DNA from 3 places in the Streptomyces sp. NPDC002793 genome. Region 1 is predicted to be linked to each of the others. Evidence: riboswitches for the same ligand, from Rfam matches in the RefSeq annotation. Region 1 holds a riboswitch; each other region holds the start of a gene.
The links. A riboswitch is a leader RNA that binds a small molecule or an ion and turns the genes downstream of it on or off. The one in region 1 is predicted to bind cobalamin.
Positions count from the first base shown of each region.

Region 2: it holds a riboswitch for cobalamin, as region 1 does, so the genes downstream of both, ABT001_RS25470 (ribonucleoside-diphosphate reductase subunit alpha) here and ABT001_RS09015 (ABC transporter substrate-binding protein) in region 1, are expected to answer to the same signal.
Region 3: it holds a riboswitch for cobalamin, as region 1 does, so the genes downstream of both, ABT001_RS19590 (cobalamin biosynthesis protein) here and ABT001_RS09015 (ABC transporter substrate-binding protein) in region 1, are expected to answer to the same signal.

Region 1 covers NZ_JBEOVL010000007.1:90,606-97,978, reverse strand. Annotated here, with positions in the region: gene ABT001_RS09035 (adenosylcobinamide amidohydrolase) at 1-721, opposite strand, end outside; gene ABT001_RS09030 (PRC and DUF2382 domain-containing protein) at 964-1,920, shown strand; gene ABT001_RS09025 (ABC transporter ATP-binding protein) at 1,982-2,815, opposite strand; gene ABT001_RS09020 (FecCD family ABC transporter permease) at 2,812-3,897, opposite strand; gene ABT001_RS09015 (ABC transporter substrate-binding protein) at 3,894-4,961, opposite strand; cobalamin riboswitch at 4,993-5,179, opposite strand; gene ABT001_RS09010 (hypothetical protein) at 5,258-5,428, opposite strand; gene ABT001_RS09005 (acyl-CoA dehydrogenase family protein) at 5,425-7,275, opposite strand.
Region 2 covers NZ_JBEOVL010000030.1:15,537-22,909, reverse strand. Annotated here, with positions in the region: gene ABT001_RS25495 (extracellular solute-binding protein) at 1-454, opposite strand, end outside; gene ABT001_RS25490 (GntR family transcriptional regulator) at 738-1,508, shown strand; gene ABT001_RS25485 (DUF3311 domain-containing protein) at 1,689-1,943, shown strand; gene mctP (monocarboxylate uptake permease MctP) at 1,940-3,574, shown strand; gene ABT001_RS25475 (GNAT family N-acetyltransferase) at 3,721-4,221, shown strand; cobalamin riboswitch at 4,274-4,397, shown strand; gene ABT001_RS25470 (ribonucleoside-diphosphate reductase subunit alpha) at 4,538-6,934, shown strand; gene ABT001_RS25465 (ribonucleotide-diphosphate reductase subunit beta) at 6,994-7,373, shown strand, end outside.
Region 3 covers NZ_JBEOVL010000018.1:95,430-102,802, forward strand. Annotated here, with positions in the region: gene ABT001_RS19580 (putative cobaltochelatase) at 1-623, opposite strand, end outside; gene ABT001_RS19585 (cobyric acid synthase) at 620-2,194, opposite strand; gene ABT001_RS19590 (cobalamin biosynthesis protein) at 2,191-3,135, opposite strand; cobalamin riboswitch at 3,264-3,392, opposite strand; gene ABT001_RS19595 (hypothetical protein) at 3,576-3,800, opposite strand; gene ABT001_RS19600 (inorganic phosphate transporter) at 3,812-5,074, opposite strand; gene ABT001_RS19605 (class II aldolase/adducin family protein) at 5,334-5,993, shown strand; gene ABT001_RS19610 (alpha/beta hydrolase) at 6,051-7,187, shown strand; gene ABT001_RS19615 (hypothetical protein) at 7,373-7,373, shown strand, end outside.

The DNA of each region.
Region 1 (7,373 bases):
AAGACTGCCGCAGCGCGCTCTCCAGAGTGGCGCGGTGCACGGCTCTGGCGAGTCGCGCGCCCCAGCGTGAGCGCGGTCCGGCGAACGCTTCGCCGGGCTGCCCTCCCGGGGCGGGCGCGGCCACGCACACCGCGTCCGTCGGCGTACCGGAGCAGTCGAGGCCGGCCTCCACGAGCGCCTGGACCTTCGCCTCGGTGGCGGTGGCCACCGCGTTGACCAGGGCGGCGTCGGAGAGGGCCACGGGCAGGGTGACGACGATGTTGACGGTGCCGGGCTGCGGCGGACCGTCGGTCCCTTCGGCGGGGGCGGCGGCCCATCCCCGTACGCCGAGGCCGCTGGTGACCGTCGCGGTCACGCCCCCGTCGTCGGCGACGGCGTACGCGGTGACATCGGCCGCCGTCATCAGCCCGGCTCCCGGGCCGTCGAGCTCGGCCGCCGCCGCGATCTCCGCGAGGTGCCGGTCGGGGTCGAGCCGGGGGTAACCGCCGGGGACCTGAGCGTTCAGAATCCAGGCACGGGGGCCGATGCCGCCGCCGAGCACGGCGCTGCTGCACACCCGCCAGCCGGGCCCCAGCCGCCAGACGAGATGGTGGAGCCCGTGACCGTCCTCGTGCCGGGCCAGCAGTTCGCCGCGCTGCCGGGGCAGGTGGATTCCTGCGGATCCGATGGCGCACCTCCCCTGACCGGCCGGGCCGACGGTCGGCGGCAGCGCGTCGATCATACGGCGGGGCGGAGGCCGCACATCCGGCGCACCCGGGAGAGTGCTCACTCGAATGGCGTAGCGCCCGTCGTGGGCCGATACCCGCGTGGAACGGGGCCACCGCCCCTTCCCGGTGCTCCTGACCGCTCCGCACACCGGCCGGGAAGTTGCACCGTCCAACCGGGTGAGGCGCGATGGAATCCGGACGCGCCTCCTCTGCTGGAACCGACCGCAGGACGCGCCCGGGCGAGGAGGAATCGGCCATGGGAGCCGCTGACGGTTTCACGGATTCCGGAGAACTCGACGGTCTGACCGTCTACGACAGCGACGGGGAGAAGGTCGGCACGGTGGGCCGGGTGTACGTCGACGACGACACCGGCAAGCCCGACTGGATCACCGTCAAGACCGGCATGTTCGGTATGAAGGAGAGCTTCGTACCGCTGGCAGGAGCCCGCCGCGTGGGCTCCGACCTGCACGTCTCGCATCCGAAGGACCGCGTCAAGGACGCGCCCCGGGTGGACGCGGACGCACACCTCTCCGTGTCGGAGGAGGAGGAGCTGTACCGGCACTACGGGATGACCAGGAAGGGCACCGGTACCGCCGGAACGCGCGGTGACGCGCGCACGACGACCGGAACGGGAGCCATGGGAGCGGCCGGTGCTGCCGGCGCTGCCGGAACCGCTCGTACCACCGGCCAGGCGAAGGCCACCGGCACCACCGCCGGTACGGGCAGGCACCGCGACATGGACACCTCTTCCACGTCGCGCCCGCTCGCGGGAGCCGGAGCCGAACGGTCCGCCGCGGGCCAGGACATGATCCGGTCCGAGGAGCAACTCCAAGTCGGCACGGAGGAGTACGAGAGCGGGAGGGCGCGGCTGCACAAGTACGTCGTGACCGAGAACGTCACCCGGACGGTACCCGTGTCCCACGAGGAGGTACGTGTGGTCCGCGAGCCTCTGCAGCCCGGCGAGAAGGGGACGGGCATGAAGGGGCGCGAACTCGGTGAGCAGGACGTGGAAGTCACCCTGCACGCCGAACGAGCCACCGTCCGCAAGGAGGCGGTCCCCGTGGAACGGGTCCACCTCGAAACCAGCAGGGTCACCGAGCAGAAGGAAGTCTCCGCCGAGCTCCGCAAGGAGAAGATCGACTACGCGGACGGCAAGGACACGGGCAGCGGCAAGGACATGGGCGGCGAGTTCGGCCAGGGACGTCGTCGCTGACCCCTCACTCAGACAGCGGCGAAAGGCCGCACGGCCATAGCGAGGGGCGGACCCGGGCGGTTCACGGGCCCGCCCTCTCGTCACACTTCCGCCGTCCGTGGACGGCTTGCCCCGGCAGGAACCGCACCGACGGCCGCCCGTCCGGTCCTTCCGGCGTCACCACCGCGCGCACCCGGTAGACATCGGCGATGAGTTCCTCGGTGATCACCTCCGAGGGCGTTCCGCCGGCCACCACACGGCCTTCCTTCATGACGGTGACCCGGTCGCAGAACATCGCGGCCAGGTTGAGGTCGTGCAGGGCGACCACCGTGGTGACGGGCAGCGCGGCGACCAGCGCCAGGAGTTCCAGCTGGTGCTGGATGTCCAGGTGGTTCGTGGGTTCGTCCAGCAGGAGTTCACGTGGCTGCTGGGCCAGGGCACGGGCGATCTGGACGCGCTGGCGCTCGCCTCCGGACAGGGTGTGCCAGGACTGTCCGGCACGGTCGGCCAGCCCCGTGCGGGCCAGGGCCTCCCGTACGACGGTCTCGTCCTCGGTGCCGGGCGCGGACCAGGCACGCCGGTGCGGGATGCGGCCGAGGCGTACGACGTCCAGCACCTTCAGGTCGACCTGGGTGACCGCGTGCTGGTCGACGACGGCCACGCGTCGAGCCACCTCTCGTCTGCCGGTCGCGGCGAGGGTGCGGCCGTCGAGGGTGACGACGCCCGCGCCGGGGGTGAGCACGCCCGCCATCACCCGCAGCAGCGTGGTCTTGCCGGAGCCGTTCGGCCCCAGCAGTCCTACGGTGGTGCCGGGCGGCGGCGCGATGCTCACGTCGTCGAGGACGATCCGTCCGCCGGCCTCCCTGCTGACCCGTGCGGCCCGCAGCCCGTCTCCGGGTGGGCCCGTCCGGGTCATGCGCTCCTCCTCGTGCGGTAGAGGACCAGGACGAAGGCGGGCACCCCGATGAGGGACGTGACGACGCCGACCGGGACCTCCTGCGGGTCGAGGACGGTCCTGGCCAGGGTGTCGACCCAGACCAGGAACACGGCTCCGGTGAGCGCCGTCACCGGCAGCAGCCTCCGGTGGCCGGACCCGGTGAGTGCCCGGGCTGCGTGCGGCAGGACGAGGCCGACGAACCCGATGGCACCCGCCGAGCTGACGAGGGCAGCCGTCAGCAGCGCGGTGGTGCAGAGCAGCACGATCCGGGTGCGTGCCACGTGCACCCCGAGGGCGGCCGCGGCGTCCTGGCCGAAGGCGAAGGCGTCGAGGGTACGGGCGTGTCCGAGGCAGATCAGCAGGGTCACGGCCAGCACGGCGGAGCACATCCACACGTCTCCCCAGCCGACGCCGCTCAAGGAGCCGAGCAGCCAGAACAGCACGCCCCGGGTCTGTTCCGCGTCGGCGGCCGTCATCACGACGAACGAGGTGAGCGCGGAGAAGAGCTGCATGGCGGCGACCCCGGAGAGGACCACCCGGTCGGTGGAGCCGCCGAGGACGTGGCTGAGCACCAGGACGAGGGCGAACGAGCACAGGGCACCGACGAAGGCGCCGGCCGAGATCGACACCGCTCCCCCGCCGACGCCCAGGACGACGACGACGACCGCCCCGGTGGACGCCCCGGAGGAGACGCCCAGGACGAACGGGTCCGCGAGGGGGTTGCGCAGCAGCGACTGCATCACGGTCCCGCACACCGCGAGCCCCGCCCCGCACACCGCGGCGAGCAGTGTGCGGGGCATCCGCAGGTTCCAGATGATGCCGTCGCGTATGGGGGTCAGCCCCGCGTCGGTGAGGCCGAGGTGGGAGGCCACCGCCGACCAGACGTCGGGGACGGAGATGCGGGCGGGGCCGATCGTGACGGTGACCGCGACGGACAGGAGCAGCAGGGCGGTCCCGGCGCTCCACAGGACACCGTCGCGAAGGATCCGGGTGCCTGCGGCCGGGCGGGCCGGCGGCGGCGGCTCCACCTGTAGGTCCGGGGCGTGTTCGGTCTTCGTCACCCGGCGAGTCCGAACGAACGCAGCCCCGCGGCGACGCGCTCCACGCCCTCCACGGTCCGGACGGAGGGGTTCATGGCCTGGCCGCTGAGCAGGATGTACCGCTTGTGCCGCACGGCGTCCATGTTCCTCGTGGCGGGGTTGGACTCCAGGAACTCGATCTTCTTCGCGGCGCTCTCGGCCGTCTGCGACTTGCGGGTCAGGTCGCCGATGACCAGCACGTCGGGGTCGCGGTCGGCGACGGTCTCCCAGTTGATCTGGGGCCATTCCTCGTGGGTGTCGTCGAAGACGTTCTTCGCGCCGAGCGCCTCGGTGATGATGCCGGGGGCTCCGCAGCAGCCCGCCAGGTAGGGTGCTTCGGCGTTGGCGAACCAGTAGAGCATCGTGGTTCCGGAGGCGTCCATGCCCTCGGTCGCCTCGCCGATACGGGCCTCGAGGCGGTGGACGAGCGCGTCGCCCCGCTCGGGTACGCCGAACACCTGGGACAGTTCGCGCACTTCGGTGTAGACGCTGTCCATGGTCAGCGGATCCGTACGGGAGCCGTCGCCGCTCCCGCTGTTGTCCTTGGCCGTGCAGTCGGAGGGCGAGACGTAGGTCGGCACACCGAGGTCCTCGAACTGCTCGCGGGGGGCTACGCCGCCCTTGCCGAGGGTCGATTCGAAGGAGGCGCTGACGAAGTCGGGTTCCTGGTCGAGGACCTTCTCCGAGGAGGGGCGGTTCTCCGCGATGCGGGGGACCTCGGCCTCGTCCTTCTCCAGCCCCTTCATCACGGGGTCGGTCCAGGTGGAGGTGGCGGCGATCCGGTCCGCTAGCCCCAGGGACAGGAGGATCTCCGTGGATCCCTGGTCCAGTGAGACCGCGTGCTGCGGGGCTGCGTCGACGGTCACGGTGCGTCCGCAGTTCTTCAGCGTCACCGGGTATCCGGCGCCGCCCCCGCTCTTCGCGGCTGTGGTGGATCCGCTGCCGCCGCAGGCGGTCAGCAGGACGAGTCCCGTGAGGAGCAGGGTGGTTCGGCGTACGGTGCTGGCTATGGGCGGCACGGAGTCCCTCGGCGTCTCTGGGCTCATGCGCGGAGCCCGCTACGGTGTTCCGCTCCCGGTGCGGAAGCGGGTGCCAGCAGGTCTTCGGACTCGGGTTCGTCCGGACGAGGCGCCTTCCCGGTGCACCCGAGGGTGTCCCAGTGGCTGTGGCCCCGCCCGTCCCCCTCACCGCTGCGCGTCAGCTCCGGATTCGCACCGGATTCCCTGACTCCACGTGGAGTGTGACTGGCTTCTGCAAGCTATCACGCGGGACGTCGTGGGCCTCGGGGCCGACGGCCGGTACGGAGGCGGACGGACGCCCCCCGTACCGGTCTTCGGGCGGGTCAGCCCTTGGGGCGAACCGATTCGCCGCCTCGCGGCCACGGCTTCGCGCTCCGCTGCGCGAGCACGGACACCGTGCCCCAGTAGGCCAGCAGAACGACGCGCAGCCCCAGGATCTCCAGGCGCTCCCCGAGGCGGACGTACCCGGCCGGCCCCTTGACCGCGGCGCTCATCGGGCGTCCGTCGGGCGGGCGTTCCAGGAGCCGCGGGGGTCGTCGTAGGCCTCCGCGTAGCCGGGTCCGGCGATCGGCCAGTCGGCGAGCAGCGCCTCGGGCAGGGCGAAGGATTCGGTCAGTTGCCGGGCGTGGGCGGCGACGGCCGCGACGAGCTGCTCGGCGGTCTCCGGCAGGGCTTCGACCTGATCCCCGCTCAGGAGACCCGCGGCCAGCAGATCACCGCTGTTGCGGGCCACCCATTCGACGGCGAACAGCCGCTCCAGCTCTCCCAGCCTGTCCCTGGCGGCGCCCTCGGGCAGCGCCGCCCGCGCCTCCGCGTAGGCCGCGGCTGCCTCCCGGTAGGCGTAGGCATCGACCCCACGCAGAGCGGGACCCGCGGCCGTGTTCCACCGCTGGAAGAGATCGACGTCGGGCGCACGCTGCGCGCGGCGCCTCGCCCGGGCGAACCAGATGTCCTGGACCGCTGCGAGGAGTTGGCCCAGGAAGCGCGGATCGGCCAGGTCACCGCGGCACGCGACCGGGCCCGGGGCGCCGTCCTCGCGGGGGTCGGCCGCGAAGAGCATCTCCGCCGCGGCCTTGGCGTACAGGGCGATGTTGTCGCCCTCCGCGGTGATGGCTCCCTCCACCCCCGTGACGAGTTCGGTCATGCCGTTGTTCTCCAACAAGGCCTGCGCACCGCAGCGCTCACGGCTCTCGACGATGACGTCACGGGCCCGCCAGGTGATCCACGCCTTGGCCACGTCGACGAGCCTGCCCGCGTCCCTCCGGCCGTCCCCGTCGCCGCAGGTCTCCCAGTGCTTCTGCGCCCGGCGGTGGAGCAGGCTCATGGCGAAGACCGTGGCCATGGCCGAGGCGAGCGGCCCGTGGTGGGTCCGGTGCGCGTTGACGGGCACCGGAGCCGCTCCCCTGGTTCCGGAGATCAGCCGGTGGCCGCCGTAGCGCACGGCGACGGCCAGGGTCGCGCGGGCCGAACCCGCGGCGCAGGCGCTCATGGAGATCCGGCCGGGGACGACCCGCCCGATGGAGGTCTGGAAACGCCGCCGCCTGTCCCCCGGACCGGTCCTGAACTTCCCCGTCGCCTCGCCTTCCTCACCGGAGCCCAGCAGGGCGTCCCGCGCCACGAAGAGCCGGTCGAACGAGGTCAGGCAGTGGTCCACCGGGCTACCCATCCGGGCCGGCAGAGGCCGTACGCGCACGCCCGGCAGCGCCTGTACGTCGTCGGTGAGGGGCACCAGGAAGAGCCGCACCCCGTGGTCGGACCCGTCGGCCACCAGGCGTGCGGCGACCAGTCCGGACTTGGCTCCGCCCGCCGGGCTGGTGTTGGGCATGAACTTCTGCGCGCCCGCGTTCGGGGTGTGCAGGACGAAGCCGTCCCGCTCGGCGTCATAGGTCGCGGTGGTCTCCATGGCTGCCGCGTTGTTGCCGTGCGCCACCTCCGTGCAGAGGAAGGTGCCGATGCGCCGCATCGTCAGGAAGTCGGACAGGTCACGGCGGCCCGCGCACTCGTGGTCGAGGAGGCTGCCGAGGAAGAGGTTGTAGTGGATGCCCGCCACGGTGGTCAGCGCGGGGTCCACCGGGCCGAGCCAGGCGTGCAGAGCGGCCAGCGCGCGGGGGTCGGCGGCGAGGCGTGCTCCGCTGTCCAGGGAGAGGTTGAGGATCCGCAACCGGTCGTAGGCGAGTTCCAGTCGCTCTTCGGGCGTTCCGCCCGCGGGGCGGCGGAACGGTTCTGTGCTGATCAGCCGCTGCCAGAATCCGTGCTCGCGACGGAATTCGGGGCCGAGGAGGACGCCGGTCAGCAGTTCGGTGGTGGACGGTGGGGCGATGTCGGTAAGGGTCACGGTCATAACGAAATCAACGATCGTGGCACGGGCGAGGACACCCCTTCGGGCGCTGCCGCTCCGGGACGGGCCCGCTGGTCAGGGCCGCTGCCGGCTCCTCCTCC
Region 2 (7,373 bases), on a different contig from region 1:
TGGCGAAGTACCACGGGGCGGCGTACTGCTTGCCGTCGACCACCGCGGCCTCGTTCAGGTTGGCGGCCCAGTCGCCGCCGATCTCCGACTTGAGGTCACCCAGGTCCGCGAGACCACCGGTCTTGGCGTAGGCGGCGGTCTGGGTGTTGCCGATCTCGAAGACGTCGGGCGGGTTCTCCTCGGAGAGGGCGGTCGTCAGCTTCTGCTGGATGCCGTTCCAGACCTGCACCTCGAACTTGACCTTGGCGCCGGTCTTCTTCTCGAACTCGGCGGACAGGTCCTTCTGCCACTGCTCGGGCGTGGAACCGTCCATGGCCCAGACGGTCAGGGTCTCGCCCTTGTAGCTGTCCGGTCCGGACTTCTTGCCGCTGTCGCCGCCGTCGTCGGAGCCACACGCTGCCATGCTGACCATCATGCCCGCGACGCCGATCGCCGCGATGAGCTTGCGCTTCACGCCAAACCCTCCTCAGGGTGCTGCAACCCCCCGCCCACCGCGAAGACACCGACGAGTAGTACTGCTGGGGCTGGGACCTGGCCTTTAATGGTTTAGACCAGTACCGGGAGCTTGGCCTAGACCTATAGGGGTGTCAAGGGTGTATAAGAAGTGCACTCGCGTCCGTTATCGGACCGACACCTGAGGGAGGGCGACGACCCGTGACGGGACCGTGCCACCATGTGAGCCGCGACAGACGGAGGAGCCGGTGACGGCAGCAACGCAGCAGTCGGGAAGGCGGGCCATGGGTGCCGACGGGGGCAGCAGTACGAGCGAGACCGGTGCGGGCCCGGGAGCGCGTACCGCACGTGTCCCGAAGTACTACCGACTCAAGCGCCATCTCCTGGAGATGACGGACACCATGCCACCCGGCACCCCGGTGCCACCCGAACGGACCCTGGCCGCGGAGTTCGACACCTCACGCACCACCGTGCGCCAGGCGCTCCAGGAGCTGGTCGTCGAGGGCCGGCTGGAGCGCATCCAGGGCAAGGGCACCTTCGTCGCCAAGCCGAAGGTCTCCCAGGCCCTGCAACTGACCTCGTACACCGAGGACATGCGCGCCCAGGGCCTGGAACCCGCGTCCCAGCTGCTGGACATCGGCTACGTCACGGCGGACGACACGCTCGCCGGGCTGCTGGACATCACGACGGGAGGGCGGGTGCTGCGGATCGAGCGGCTCCGGCTCGCCAGCGGTGAGCCGATGGCCATCGAGACCACTCATCTGTCGGCCAAACGCTTTCCCGCGCTGCGGCGTTCACTGGTGAAGTACACCTCGCTCTACACGGCCCTGGCCGAGGTGTACGACGTCCGGCTCGCCGAGGCCGAGGAGACCATCGAGACCTCGCTCGCCACACCGCGCGAGGCGGGACTGCTCGGCACGGACGTGGGCCTTCCGATGCTCATGCTGTCCCGGCACTCGATCGACGGGGACGGCGAACCGGTGGAGTGGGTGCGCTCGGTCTACCGGGGCGACCGGTACAAGTTCGTCGCCCGGCTCAAGCGTCCCAACGACTGAGACGGCGCCGGGCGCCTGACACCTCATGATCCCCCTGCCGCCGCAGGGGGATCAGTCATTTCGGGCCACACCGGACCGTTGCAGGACCGCAATGCGGACGGGGGGTGACGGTGGTCGGAACTCTCGCTTAGATTTCCTGCGCGTTGCAACAGGTGATCAGCGAGGGGACGGAGCCGCCACATGCCAGAGGAAAACGATACGAAACCACCGACGGTGACACCCACCAGGGTGATCATCGGGCTCTGCCTGATCGCCCCGTTCGTGGCGATGCTCTGGGTCAGTTCGTACGCGCGGGTCGAACCGACCTTCATCGGCATCCCGTTCTTCTACTGGTACCAGATGCTCTGGGTGGTCATCTCGACCGCTCTCACCATGATCGCGTACAAGCTGTGGCAGCGTGACCAGCGCGCCCGCAAGGGGGGTGCGTCGGCATGAAGGACGGCGTGAACGGCGTCGCACTCGCCGTATTCATCTTCTTCTTCGTGGCCGTCACGGTCATCGGATTCATGGCAGCGCGCTGGCGCAAGGCCGAGAACGAGGCGAGCCTCGACGAATGGGGCCTGGGCGGACGGTCGTTCGGCACCTGGGTCACCTGGTTCCTGCTCGGCGGCGACCTCTACACGGCGTACACCTTCGTCGCGGTGCCCGCGGCGATCTACGCGGCGGGCGCGGCCGGCTTCTTCGCCGTCCCGTACACGATCCTGGTCTACCCGCTGATCTTCACCTTCCTGCCGCGCCTCTGGTCGGTGTCGCACAAGCACGGCTACGTCACCACCTCGGACTTCGTCCGTGGCCGCTTCGGTTCGAAGGGGCTCTCGCTGGCGATCGCCCTCACCGGCATCCTCGCCACGATGCCGTACATCGCGCTCCAGCTGGTCGGCATCCAGGCCGTGCTGGACGTCATGGGCGTCGGCGGCGGCGAGACCACGCACTGGTTCATCAAGGACCTGCCCCTGCTGATCGCCTTCGCCGTCCTCGCCGCGTACACCTACTCCTCGGGGCTGCGCGCTCCCGCGCTCATCGCGTTCGTCAAGGACGGGCTGATCTACCTGGTCATCGCCGTGGCGATCATCTACATCCCGATCAAGCTCGGCGGCTTCGACGACATCTTCGCCAAGGCGGGCGAGGCGTTCGCGCAGACCAACGAGGCGACGGGGCAGCCGCGCGGTGCGCTCGTGCCCGGCGACATGGGCCAGTGGGGCTACGCCACGCTGGCTCTCGGCTCCGCCCTGGCCCTCTTCATGTACCCGCACTCGATCACGGCGACGCTCTCCAGCCGCAGCCGTGAGGTGATCCGGCGCAACACCACGATCCTGCCGCTGTACTCGCTGATGCTGGGTCTGCTGGCCCTGCTCGGATTCATGGCGATCGCCGCCGGGATCAAGGTGGACAACGGCCAGCTCGCGATCCCCCAGCTGTTCGAGAACATGTTCCCCGACTGGTTCGCGGGCGTGGCCTTCGCCGCGATCGGCATCGGCGCCCTGGTGCCGGCCGCGATCATGTCGATCGCCGCGGCCAACCTCTTCACCCGCAACATCTACAAGGACTTCATCAAGCCCGACGCGACCCCGGCCCAGGAGACCAAGATCTCCAAGCTGGTCTCGCTGCTGGTCAAGGTCGGCGCGCTGGCCTTCGTCCTCACCATGGACAAGACGGTCGCAATCAACTTCCAGCTGCTGGGCGGTATCTGGATCCTCCAGACCATGCCGGCCCTGGTGGGCGGCCTGTTCACCCGGTGGTTCCACCGCTGGGCCCTGATCGCGGGCTGGGCGGTCGGCATGATCTACGGCACGGTGGCCGCGTACGGCGTCGCCAGCCCGACGCAGAAGCACTTCGGCGGGTCCTCCAAGGAGATCCCGGGCATCGGCGAGATCGGGTACATCGGGCTCACCGCGTTCGTGCTGAACCTCGTGGTCGTGGTCGTGCTGACCTTCGTCCTCAACGCGATGAAGGCCCCGGCCGGAGTGGACGAGACCTCTCCGTCCGACTACACGGCGGACGTCGGCGACCCGGGCGTCAAGGCCGAACTCCCGCCGGCCACGGCGGGTGCGCCGGGCGGTCACTGACCTCCACGGCGTGACGCCGTCCCGGCAGGGTCCGCCCTGCCGGGACGGCGTCGTTCCATGCGGTGCCGTTCCATGCGGCGGTGGGCCATGCGGCGGCGGGCCGGAAATCGGGGGCGCGCACATCTCGGCTGCGGCAGACTGCGCCCATGGACGTATCGATCGGACCGGTCCGGCCGGCTCAGTTCGAGGAGCTCGGCGAGATCACCGCGCAGGCGTATCTCGGGGACGGGCTGCTGGACTTCGGCGCCGAGGACCCCTACCTGGAGCAGCTCCGCGCGGTGGAGCGGCGAGCGGCCGAGGCCGAGGTGCTGGTCGCCGAGGACGCGGGCGGCCGCCTGCTGGGGGGCGTCACGTACGTCGCGCCCGGCAGCCCCTGGGCGGACATCGCCGGGGAGGACGAGGCCGAGTTCCGGATGCTGGCGGTCTCGCCGGAGGCGCGTGGACGTGGTGCGGGCGAGGCGCTCGTACGGGCCTGTATCGACCGGGCACGAGCTGCCGGAGGGCTCCATGGGGTCGTCCTGTCGACGCAGCGGTCCATGCTGGGGGCCCACCGGATATACCGGCGTCTCGGCTTCGTACGGACCCCGGAGCGGGACTGGTGCCCTCTGCCGGACCTACCGCTCCTGACGTTCCGGCTGGAGCTCTGACCCACCACGACACAACATGTGGGGGCTGCTTCGATAAGCAGCCCCCACATGTATGCTCGACCTCGCTGTCGCCGCAGGGGAATCCGGTGTGAATCCGGAACTGTCCCGCAACGGTGTGATCGGTGTGCTTTCGCGCATCCCGAAGTCCGAAGACCTGTCGACAGTGCGTCCGGCTCGACCGAACCGGACGCCGAGACGTCCGGGCCCCGCGGAGGGCCGGTGGACGCCGTGCGCCGTGCTGCCCCCTCCCCCGGGCGCCGCCGTGCCCGGCTGCCCCGCTCCCGCAGGCCCTGAGCCGAGCGAGGGATAGCCCCCAGTGACCATCGCGCCCGCCGATCCGGTTTCAGCCGCGGAACCCGAAGGCCGTACGACCGACGCCCCCGGGACCGCGCTGCTGCGGACCCTGACCGACCTCGCCGCCGATCTGCCCGACACCGACCCGGGACGGGTGGCCGCCGCCGCGCTGCGCGGCCGCAACGCACGGTCGGACGAGGCCGAGCTGCGCTCGCTGGCCACCGAGGCGGCCGCGGGCCTGATCTCCGAGGACCCGGCCTACTCCCGGCTCGCCGCCCGGCTCCTCACCCGGGCCGTCGCGGACGAGGCCGCGGGCCAGGGCGCCGTCTCCTTCTCGGCATCGGTCGCCGTCGGACACCGCGAAGGCCTGATCGCGGACCGTACGGCCGAGTTCGTCACGCTGCACGCCACCGCCCTCGACGCGCTCGTCGACCAGGCGCTCGCCGACGGCGCCGACGACCGCTTCGGCTACTTCGGGCTGCGGACCCTGCACAGCCGCTATCTGCTGCGCCACCCGCTCACCCGTGAGGTCGTGGAGACCCCGCAGCACTTCTTGCTGCGTGTCGCCGCCGGCCTCGCCGAGGACACCTCCGAGCGCGCCTTGGAGGAAGTGGCCGCGCTGTACGGCCTGATGAGCCGGCTCGACTACCTGCCCTCCTCCCCCACCCTCTTCAACTCCGGCACGCGCCACCCGCAGATGTCCTCCTGCTACCTGCTGGACTCGCCGCTGGACGAGCTCGACTCGATCTACGACCGCTACCACCAGGTGGCGCGCCTCTCCAAGCACGCGGGCGGCATCGGCCTCTCGTACTCCCGCATCCGTGCCCGGGGTTCACTCATCCGTGGCACCAACGGGCACTCCAACGGCATCGTGCCGTTCCTGAAGACGCTCGACGCCTCGGTCGCCGCGGTCAACCAGGGCGGCCGTCGCAAGGGTGCCGCCGCCGTCTACCTGGAGACCTGGCACGCGGACATCGAGGAGTTCCTGGAGCTGCGCGACAACACCGGCGAGGACCAGCGGCGTACGCACAACCTCAATCTGGCGCACTGGATCCCGGACGAGTTCATGCGTCGCGTCGACGCGGACACCGACTGGTCGCTTTTCTCACCGGCGGACACCCCCGAGCTGGTGGACCTGTGGGGCGACGCGTTCGACGCCGCGTACCGGGCCGCCGAGGCCAAGGGGCTCGCCCGCAAGACCCTGCCGGCCCGTGAGCTGTACGGGCGGATGATGCGGACGCTCGCGCAGACCGGGCAGGGTTGGATGACGTTCAAGGACGCCTCCAACCGGACCGCGAACCAGACCGCCGAGCCGGGCCGCGTCGTGCACTCCTCGAATCTCTGCACCGAGATCCTGGAGGTCACCGACGACGGCGAGACGGCTGTCTGCAACCTCGGGTCGGTCAATCTCGGGGCGTTCGTCGCCGACGGCACCATCGACTGGGAGCGGCTGGACGCCACCGTCCGTACGGCGGTGACCTTCCTCGACCGGGTGGTGGACATCAACTTCTACCCGACCGAGCAGGCCGGCCGGTCCAACGCCCGCTGGCGCCCCGTGGGTCTGGGCGCGATGGGCCTGCAGGACGTCTTCTTCCAGCTGCGGCTGCCGTTCGACTCCGCCGAGGCCCGCGCGCTGTCCACGAGGATCTCCGAGCGCATCATGCTGGCCGCGTACGAGGCCTCCTGCTCGCTCGCCGAGCGGTCGGGCCCGCTGCCCGCCTGGTCCGAGACCCGCGCGGCCCGGGGCGTGCTGCACCCCGACCACTACGCCACCGAGCTGAACTGGCCGGAGCGCTGGGACGCGCTGCGCGCCCGGATCGCGAAGAGCGGGATGCGCAACTCGCTGCTGCTCGCCATCGCGCCGACGGCCACCATCGCCTCGATCGCGGGCGTGTACGAGTGCATCGAGCCGCAGGTCTCCAACCTCTTCAAGCGCGAGACGCTCAGCGGTGAGTTCCTCCAGGTCAACGCCTACCTGGTGGACGAGCTGAAGAAGCTCGGCGTCTGGGACGCCCGGACCCGCGAGGCGCTGCGGGAGGCGAGCGGCTCGGTCCAGGGCTTCGCCTGGATCCCCGAGGACGTGCGGGCGCTGTACCGCACGGCGTGGGAGATCCCGCAGCGCGGTCTGATCGACATGGCGGCGGCCCGTACGCCGTTCCTCGACCAGAGCCAGTCGCTGAACCTGTTCCTGGAGACGCCGACGATCGGCAAGCTCTCCTCGATGTACGCGTACGCCTGGAAGCAAGGGCTGAAGACGACGTACTACCTGCGCTCGCGCCCTGCGACCCGGATCGCCCGCGCGGCGTCCGGGACGGCCGCCGCCGCTGCCCCGATCCCCGTGCAGCAGGCCTCCGCCCCCGACGCGGACGCGATCGCCTGTTCCCTCGAAAACCCCGAGTCCTGCGAGGCCTGCCAGTGACGAGCACGAACGAGACCAAGAACCTGCTCGACCCGGGCTTCGAACTGACCCTGCGCCCCATGCGCTACCCGGACTTCTACGAGCGCTACCGGGACGCGATCAAGAACACCTGGACGGTGGAGGAGGTCGACCTGCACTCCGACGTCTCCGACCTCGCCAAGCTCACCCCCGGCGAGCAGCACATGATCGGCCGGCTGGTCGCGTTCTTCGCGACGGGCGACTCGATCGTCTCCAACAACCTGGTGCTGACGCTCTACAAGCACATCAACTCACCCGAGGCGCGGCTCTACCTGTCACGCCAGCTGTTCGAGGAGGCCGTGCACGTCCAGTTCTATCTGACGCTGCTCGACACCTACCTCCCGGACCCGGAGGACCGCGCGGCGGCCTTCGACGCGGTCGAGGAGATCCCGTCGATCCGCGAGAAGGCGCAGTTCTGCTT
Region 3 (7,373 bases), on a different contig from region 1:
TCCGTGTCACGCGAGGCGGCCACCTCGACGGTCAGCCCGAAGCGGTCCAGCAGTTGGGGGCGGAGCTCGCCCTCCTCCGGGTTCATCGTCCCGACCAGCAGGAAGCGTGCCGCGTGACGGACGGAGACACCTTCGCGCTCGACGTACGAGGCACCCATGGCCGCCGCGTCCAGCAGCAGGTCCACCAGGTGGTCATGGAGGAGGTTGACCTCGTCGACGTACAGGATCCCGCGATGGGCGTCGGCGAGGAGGCCCGGCTCGAAAGCCTTCACGCCCTCCGAGAGGGCCCGTTCGATGTCGAGCGCGCCGACCAGCCGGTCCTCCGACGCTCCGACCGGAAGCTCCACGGTCCGTGCCGGGCGCGACACGCCCGTACCCGTCCCGTGCGGTCCGTCGGGACACGCCGGATCGGGCGCACCGGGGTCGCACGAGAAGCGGCACCCCGCCACGACCGTGACCTCGGGCATGAGCGCGGCGAGCGCCCGTACGGCGGTGGACTTGGCGGTCCCTTTCTCACCCCGGACCAGGACCCCGCCGACGGCGGGACTGACGGCGTTGAGCAGGAGACCGAGCCGCAGGTCGTCCTGCCCGACGATGGCGGTGAAGGGATAGGGCGTGTTCACGGGGCCTCCTCTGTAACGACCACACCTGCAGGACCGGGCGCGCCGGATCTCTCGGGGACGGGGGCCGGCGGCGCACCCGGCGCGAGGAACGGCAGGCCCTCGGGCGCGCCGTTCTCGATCAGCCGCCAGAGGGCGTCCGTGTCGGCGTGTTCCTCGATCAGGTCCCCCAGCCGGTCCAGCTGTTCCTCCCGCAGCGCCCCGAAGCTCGTGTCGGGGGCCGGGACGAACCGCCGTCCCGCCGCCCGGGCGACCTCACCGAGGAACGCCCGCCGGAACGCGTCGCTCTCCAGCGACCCGTGCCAGTGCGTCCCCCAGACCGAACCCACCCGGCACCCGTCCAGGAACGGCTCGCCGCCGCTCACCTCGGCGACGCCGTGATGGATCTCGTACCCCTCGACCGGTTCCCCGAGCGCCGAACCGACGGGCCGCCCCAGGACCTTCTCCCGGCCGAAGCGGACCCGCACCGGCAGCAGCCCGAGCCCTTCGACCAGACCGGCCCGCGACTCCACGTCGTCCTCGATGCGCTCGCCCAGCACCTGGAACCCGCCGCAGATCCCCAGCACCGGCCGCCCCTCGGCGGCCCGCCGCCGCAGCGCGTCGGCCAGCCCCCGCTCGCGCAGCCACGCCAGTGCTTTCACGGTGCCCCGCGTCCCGGGCACGATCACCAGGTCCGCGTCGGCGAGCTCCTCCGCCCGGTCCACGAACCGCACCACCACACCGGGCTCGGCCGCCAGGGCGTCCACATCGGTGAAGTTCGACATCAGCGGTACGGCGCACACCGCCACCCGCAGCACGTCCTCGCCGTGCGGCGGCGCCACGACCGACTCCCGTACGGCGCCGCGCATCGACACCCGCAGCCCGTCCTCCTCGTCGATCCCCAGCCCGTGGGCGTACGGCAGGACCCCGTACGTCCGACGGCCCGTCAACCCGAGGAGCATGTCGAGGCCGGGCTCCAGCAGCGACACGTCACCGCGGAACTTGTTGACGAGGTATCCGGCGATCAGCGACTGGTCCTCGGGGCTCAGCAGCGCCGTCGTACCGAAGAACGAGGCGAACACCCCGCCCCGGTCGATGTCGCCGACCACCAGCACGGGGAAGCGGGCGGCGCGGGCGATACCCATGTTCACGATGTCCGTACGCCGCAGGTTGATCTCGGCCGGGCTGCCCGCACCCTCGCAGATCACGGCGTCGTACGTGCCGCGCAACTGCTCCAGACAGTCCACGACCGTCCCCAGCAACGCCTCCTGGCGCCCCCCGTGGTAGCCGCGCGCACTCATCTCGCCGACCGGCTTCCCCATCAGGACGACCTGGCTCGACCGGTCACCGCCGGGTTTGAGCAGCACCGGGTTCATCAGCGCCGACGGCTCGACCCGGGCGGCCTGCGCCTGCATCGCCTGGGCCCGGCCGATCTCCGCGCCCTCCCGGGTCACGAACGAGTTCAGCGACATGTTCTGCGCCTTGAACGGTGCGACCTTCACCCCCCGGCGCACCAGCCACCGGCAGATCCCGGCCGTGACGACACTCTTGCCCGCGTCCGAGGTGGTACCCGCGACCAGCAGCCCGCCGCTCATCCGACTCTCCGTCCCAGGGCCGACCGTCCCGCCGCGCACACGACGAGGGCCAGCACACTCACCCGGCGCGACAACCGCACCGCGCGTTCGATGTCCGTGACCCGGACGTCCCGCCCGGCCCCGCCGTTGAGCACCGGCCGGTGCTCGATCCGCCCGCCGTACGCGAGGGTGCCGCCGAGGCGTACGCCGAGCGCGCCCGCGAACGAGGCCTCCACCGGGCCCGCGTTCGGGCTGGGATGCCGGCCCGCGTCGGCCCGCCAGGCCCGGACGGCCTCGCGCGGGCGGCCCCCCGCGGCCACGGCGAGCAGGGCGGTGAGCCGGGCGCCGGGCCAGCCGGCGACGTCGTCGAGCCTGGCCGAAGCCCAGCCGTAGCGCCGGTAGCGAGGAGACTTGTGCCCGACCATGGCGTCGAGCGTGTTGACGGCCCTGAAGGCGACCAGTCCCGGCACTCCTCCGAGCGCGCCCCACACGAGGGCTCCCACGACGGCGTCCGAGGTGTTCTCGGCGACGGACTCCACCACCGCCCGGGCGATCTGCTGTCCGTCCAGTGCCTGCGGATCACGGCCGCACAGGTGCGGCAGCCGCTCCCGGGCGAGCTCGACGTCCCCGGCGGCCAGCGCCCCGCCGACGGCACGCGCCTCGCGGCCCAGCGACGTGCCACCGACGACGGACCAGGTGGCGGCGGCGGTCAGAGCCACGGCGGCGGCGGGACGGTTCCGCACGGCCCGGGCGGCCAGCGCGGCGGCGGCCGTGGCGCCCCCGGCACAGACCAGCGTGTGCAGGGCACCCCAGCCGCGGTGATCGCGCCACAGGCGGCTCTCGGCACCTGCCGCGGCACGCCCGAAGGCGGCGACGGGGTGGCCCCGACGGGGATCACCGAACAGCAGGTCGCCGATCAGCCCGGCTGCGGCGCCGTACGCGAAGATGCGGTCGGCTCGCACGGGTCAGCCGCCCGTCGCGCCTCGAAGGGCCTTCACAGCGGGTGGTGCGGCGACCGACGCAGGGCAGCCAGGCATGGCGTGTGTCCTCACTCAGGGTCCGCGCCCTGGTTCGACGTGACCGGCGACGAGAGTCTCCTGGCTTCCGGATCCGCAGTTCCTCCGGCCTTCCAGTCCGCGGTGGCGGACCGTGACTTCCGTGTGGAGGCTGCTCCTCGGTGACAGTGGCGGGACCGCGCCGGATTCGCACCGGCTTCCTCTCCTGTCGCCGTAAGACCGGCCGGCACATGCGTGTGCCGGCCGGCCTCAATGGCTCCGGCAGTCCACCACGCGCCGCGAACGCCCGTCAACCTGCCGCTGACCTGCGAGGCTTCAGTGTGCTCAGACGCACACCGGCCGGACACACAGGTGGTGTGTCCGGCCGGTGTCCACGTCCGTGGAGGTCAGGCGACGATCAGATAGATCCCGTACGCGACCGCGGCCAGGCACAGCCCGAAGCAGGCGTACGCACCGGTGCGCGCCAGGGCGTTGGAACCGCCGCCGCCGTCCGCCGTCGGCGTCTGCCTGGCCAGGCCGGTGATGCCGAGGGTGAAGAGGCCGACCAGTGCGACGGTGATCACGAGGCTGACGCCGAAGACGGAGGCGAGAGCCGCCCAGTCGATGTTCATACGATCTGTCCTTACACCGTGGCCGGCCGGGCCGGGTCGGCCGGGGTCTCGGCCGTCGGGGCCGGAGCGTGGATGGTGGTCTTGAGCTCGGAGGCGACGGCACCGGCGGGCGGCGGGCTGACGGCCGCGACCGCGGTCGTGACGACGCCGGCGGGCTCACCCTCGGGCGCGTTGACGTTGGTGTGGTCGACCGGCTTGCGGCGCGACACCAGCCAGATGGCGCCGGAGCCGGCGACGAGCAGGACGGCGACCACGCCGACGCCCCAGGGGCCCTGCTTGGTCAGGAACTCGGCACCCGCGCCGATCAGTCCGGCGGCCGGAAGCGTCAGCCCCCAGGCGATGAACATCCGGGTGGCGGTGGACCAGCGGACCACGCCTCCCTTGCGTCCGAGACCCGCGCCCATGACGGCACCGGAGCAGGACTGCGTGGTGGAGAGGGAGAAACCGAGGTGCGAGGAGGCCAGGATGACCGTGGCCGCGCTCGTCTGGGCCGCGAAGCCCTGCGGCGGGCGCAGGTCGGTGAGGCCGCTGCCCATGGTGCGGATGATGCGCCAGCCGCCGAGGTAGGTGCCCAGCGCGATGGCGATACCGGCGGAGGCGATGACCCAGACCGGCGGGTTGGAGCCGGGGGAGAGGACGCCGCCGGTGACCAGGGCCAGGGTGATGATGCCCATGGTCTTCTGCGCGTCGTTGGTGCCGTGGGCGAGCGAGACGAGACCGGCCGAGGCGATCTGGCCGGCGCGGTACCCCTTGGCGGTCGACTTCAGCTGCGCCGGGTCCGTGATCTTCCGGTTCAGCCGGTACGTCAGCTTCGTGGCCAGCAGCGCGGCGAGGCCGGCGACGACGGGCGCGGCGATCGCCGGCAGCAGGACCTTCGTGACGACGGTGCCGCCGTTGATCGAGGACCAGCCGGCCGACATGACCGCGGCGCCGATGAGGCCGCCGAAGAGAGCGTGGGAGGAACTGGAGGGCAGGCCGACCAGCCAGGTCAGCAGATTCCACAGGATGGCGCCGACGAGCGCCGCGAAGATGACCTCGGTTCTGAGGCCGTTCTCATTGATGATCCCGCCGGAGATCGTCTTGGCGACCTCCACCGACAGGAACGCGCCGACGAGGTTGAGAACGGCGGACATCGCCACCGCTGTCTTGGGCTTCAGGGCGCCGGTCGAGATGGTGGTGGCCATCGCGTTGGCGGTGTCGTGGAAACCGTTCGTGAAATCGAACACGAGAGCTGTCACGATCACGATCGCGAGCAGCAGCGTGATGTGTTCCATTTACCCAGGCAATCGTTCGACGTCATTGGCACGTGGAACGTAAGCAACCAGAATGAACGGAAGATGAACTGGGCGGGGCTTCATGGTGACCCCAAGCGCGTAGGTGGATTCCGCTTGTGTGGGTTCCGCGTTGCCGGAGGCTCTCGTTCCGTTGCGGGAACCGGCCCCACCCGTCGCCCGCCGTCCGGCTGGATGTCCAATGTGTCCCCTTGAGGAGATGTCGGTCACGCGGCCTCGGACGCCCCCTAGGATCACCCGCATGAGTGACATGCGCACGGACGCGGTGGAGCGGGCCTGGGGCGGGGTCGTTGAGACGGCCCGGCGGACGGCGGCGGACGGCCTGGTCGTCGGCACCTCGGGCAACGTGTCGGCCAGGGTCGGCGGGACCGTCCTGGTCACCCCCAGCGGGGTGCCCTACGACCGGCTCGGCCCGGGAGACGCGGTCGGCGTCGACCTCGAAGGGCGACAGGTCCTCGGCGACCTGGTCCCGACCAGTGAGCTCCCGCTCCACCTGGCCGTCTACCGCGACACCGACGCCGCCGCCGTCGTCCACACCCACGCCGTGCATGCCACGGCCGTCTCCACCCTCGTCCCCGAGGTGCCGCTCGTGCACTACGCCGCAGCCATGCTCGGCGGCCCCGTCCGCACCGCCGCCTACGCGCGCTACGGGACGAGGGAGCTCGCCGACAACATGCTGGCCGCCCTGCGCGACCGCACCGCCTGCCTGCTGCGCAACCACGGCACCGTCGCCTACGGGGCCACTCTCGACGAGGCGTACGACCGCACCGCCCAGCTCGAATGGATGTGCAGGCTCTGGCTCACCGCCAGCTCCGTACCCGGCCACCGGCCGAGCCTCCTCACCCCGGCCCAGCTGCGCGAGGTGCAGGACGCCCTGGAGGGGTACGGCCAGCCCGGTTAGCCACCGTACGGCCGATGCCCACTGGCCGTCGGCGCCGTGGCCCGGGAGACTTGAGCCGTGCGCCCGGCAACAGCGGCGGCAGTGGCCGCCACCTCGATCCTCGGCGTCGGCGCGGCAGCGGTCGCCGCCGGCCGCTACGCCAGCGACGCCGCCCTCGGGGCGCCCTCGCCACGCCCCTTTCCGGCCGACCGCCGGCTCACCGTGCACGCCACCGCGGCCGGGCAGATCACCCTGACCCGCTCCTTCACCGCGCTGCGCCCCGGCACGTACGGGCTGACCGGCCGTGGTGTCCACGCCGTGGTCGGCCCGGTGATCGAACAGCCGGGTGGCTCCACGGCCTCCGCCGACACCGTCGTCCGCCGGCTGGAACGCGTGACCCTCGGCAGCCTGAAACCGGGCGCCCGGGTCCGCCTCACCCCGGAGCTCCACCGCGGCGACCCGCTCACCGCCCTCGGCCTCGCGTACAAGGAGGTCGAGATCCCCGGTGAACTCGGACCTCTGCCCGCCTGGTTCGTACCCGGTGTCCGTGACACCTGGGTGATCACCGTGCACGGCCTCGGCACCACCCGGGACCACCCCATGAACGTGATGGGATTCCTCCACGCCCAGCAGCTCCCCGTGCTCGACCTGGCCTACCGCGGCGACGAGGGCGCCCCGCGCTCCCCGGACGGACTCGCCCACCTCGGCGAGTCCGAATGGCGGGACCTGGACGCGGCCATCCGCTACGCCGTGCGCTACGGCGCCGAGAAGGTCATTCTCCACGGCTGGTCCTCGGGCGCCTCGATGGCCCTGCACGCGGCCGTCAACTCCGCCCTCCGCGATCGCATCAGCGGACTCGTCCTCGACTCCCCGGTCCTGGACTGGAGGACCACCCTGCGCGCGCTCGCCTCCGCCCGGGGCGTGCCCTCCGCGCTGCTGCCGCTGGCCGTCCGGGCCGCCCAGGGGCAGACCGGGCTGCACGGCGCCCCACTCCTGCGGACCTCCGTGCCGACGGCGCTGCACGCCCCGACGCTCGTCGTCCACGGCCCCGACGACACCCTCGCCCCCTGGCAGCCGTCCCGGGAACTCGCCGCACGCCGCCCCGACCTGGTGACCCTGCACTCCGTACCGCAGGCTCCGCATGCGGCGATGTGGAACGCCGACCCGGCCGGCTACGAAGAGGCGCTCCGGCGCTTCCTCACGCCCCTGATGTGAGCTGATGCGACGGAACCGCCCGGTTGGTTCCCCGGCCGCGGTGCCTCTCGAATCCCGGTGACGCGGCCTCCGTTTGGGCTTTCGGCCCGTCAGAGGCAAGACTGCTCCTCGTGACGTCCCGTACCCCGCGCGACTCCAGGCTGCGACTTGTCCGCCCGCGACCCCAGGCGACCGCCCGTAAGGCCG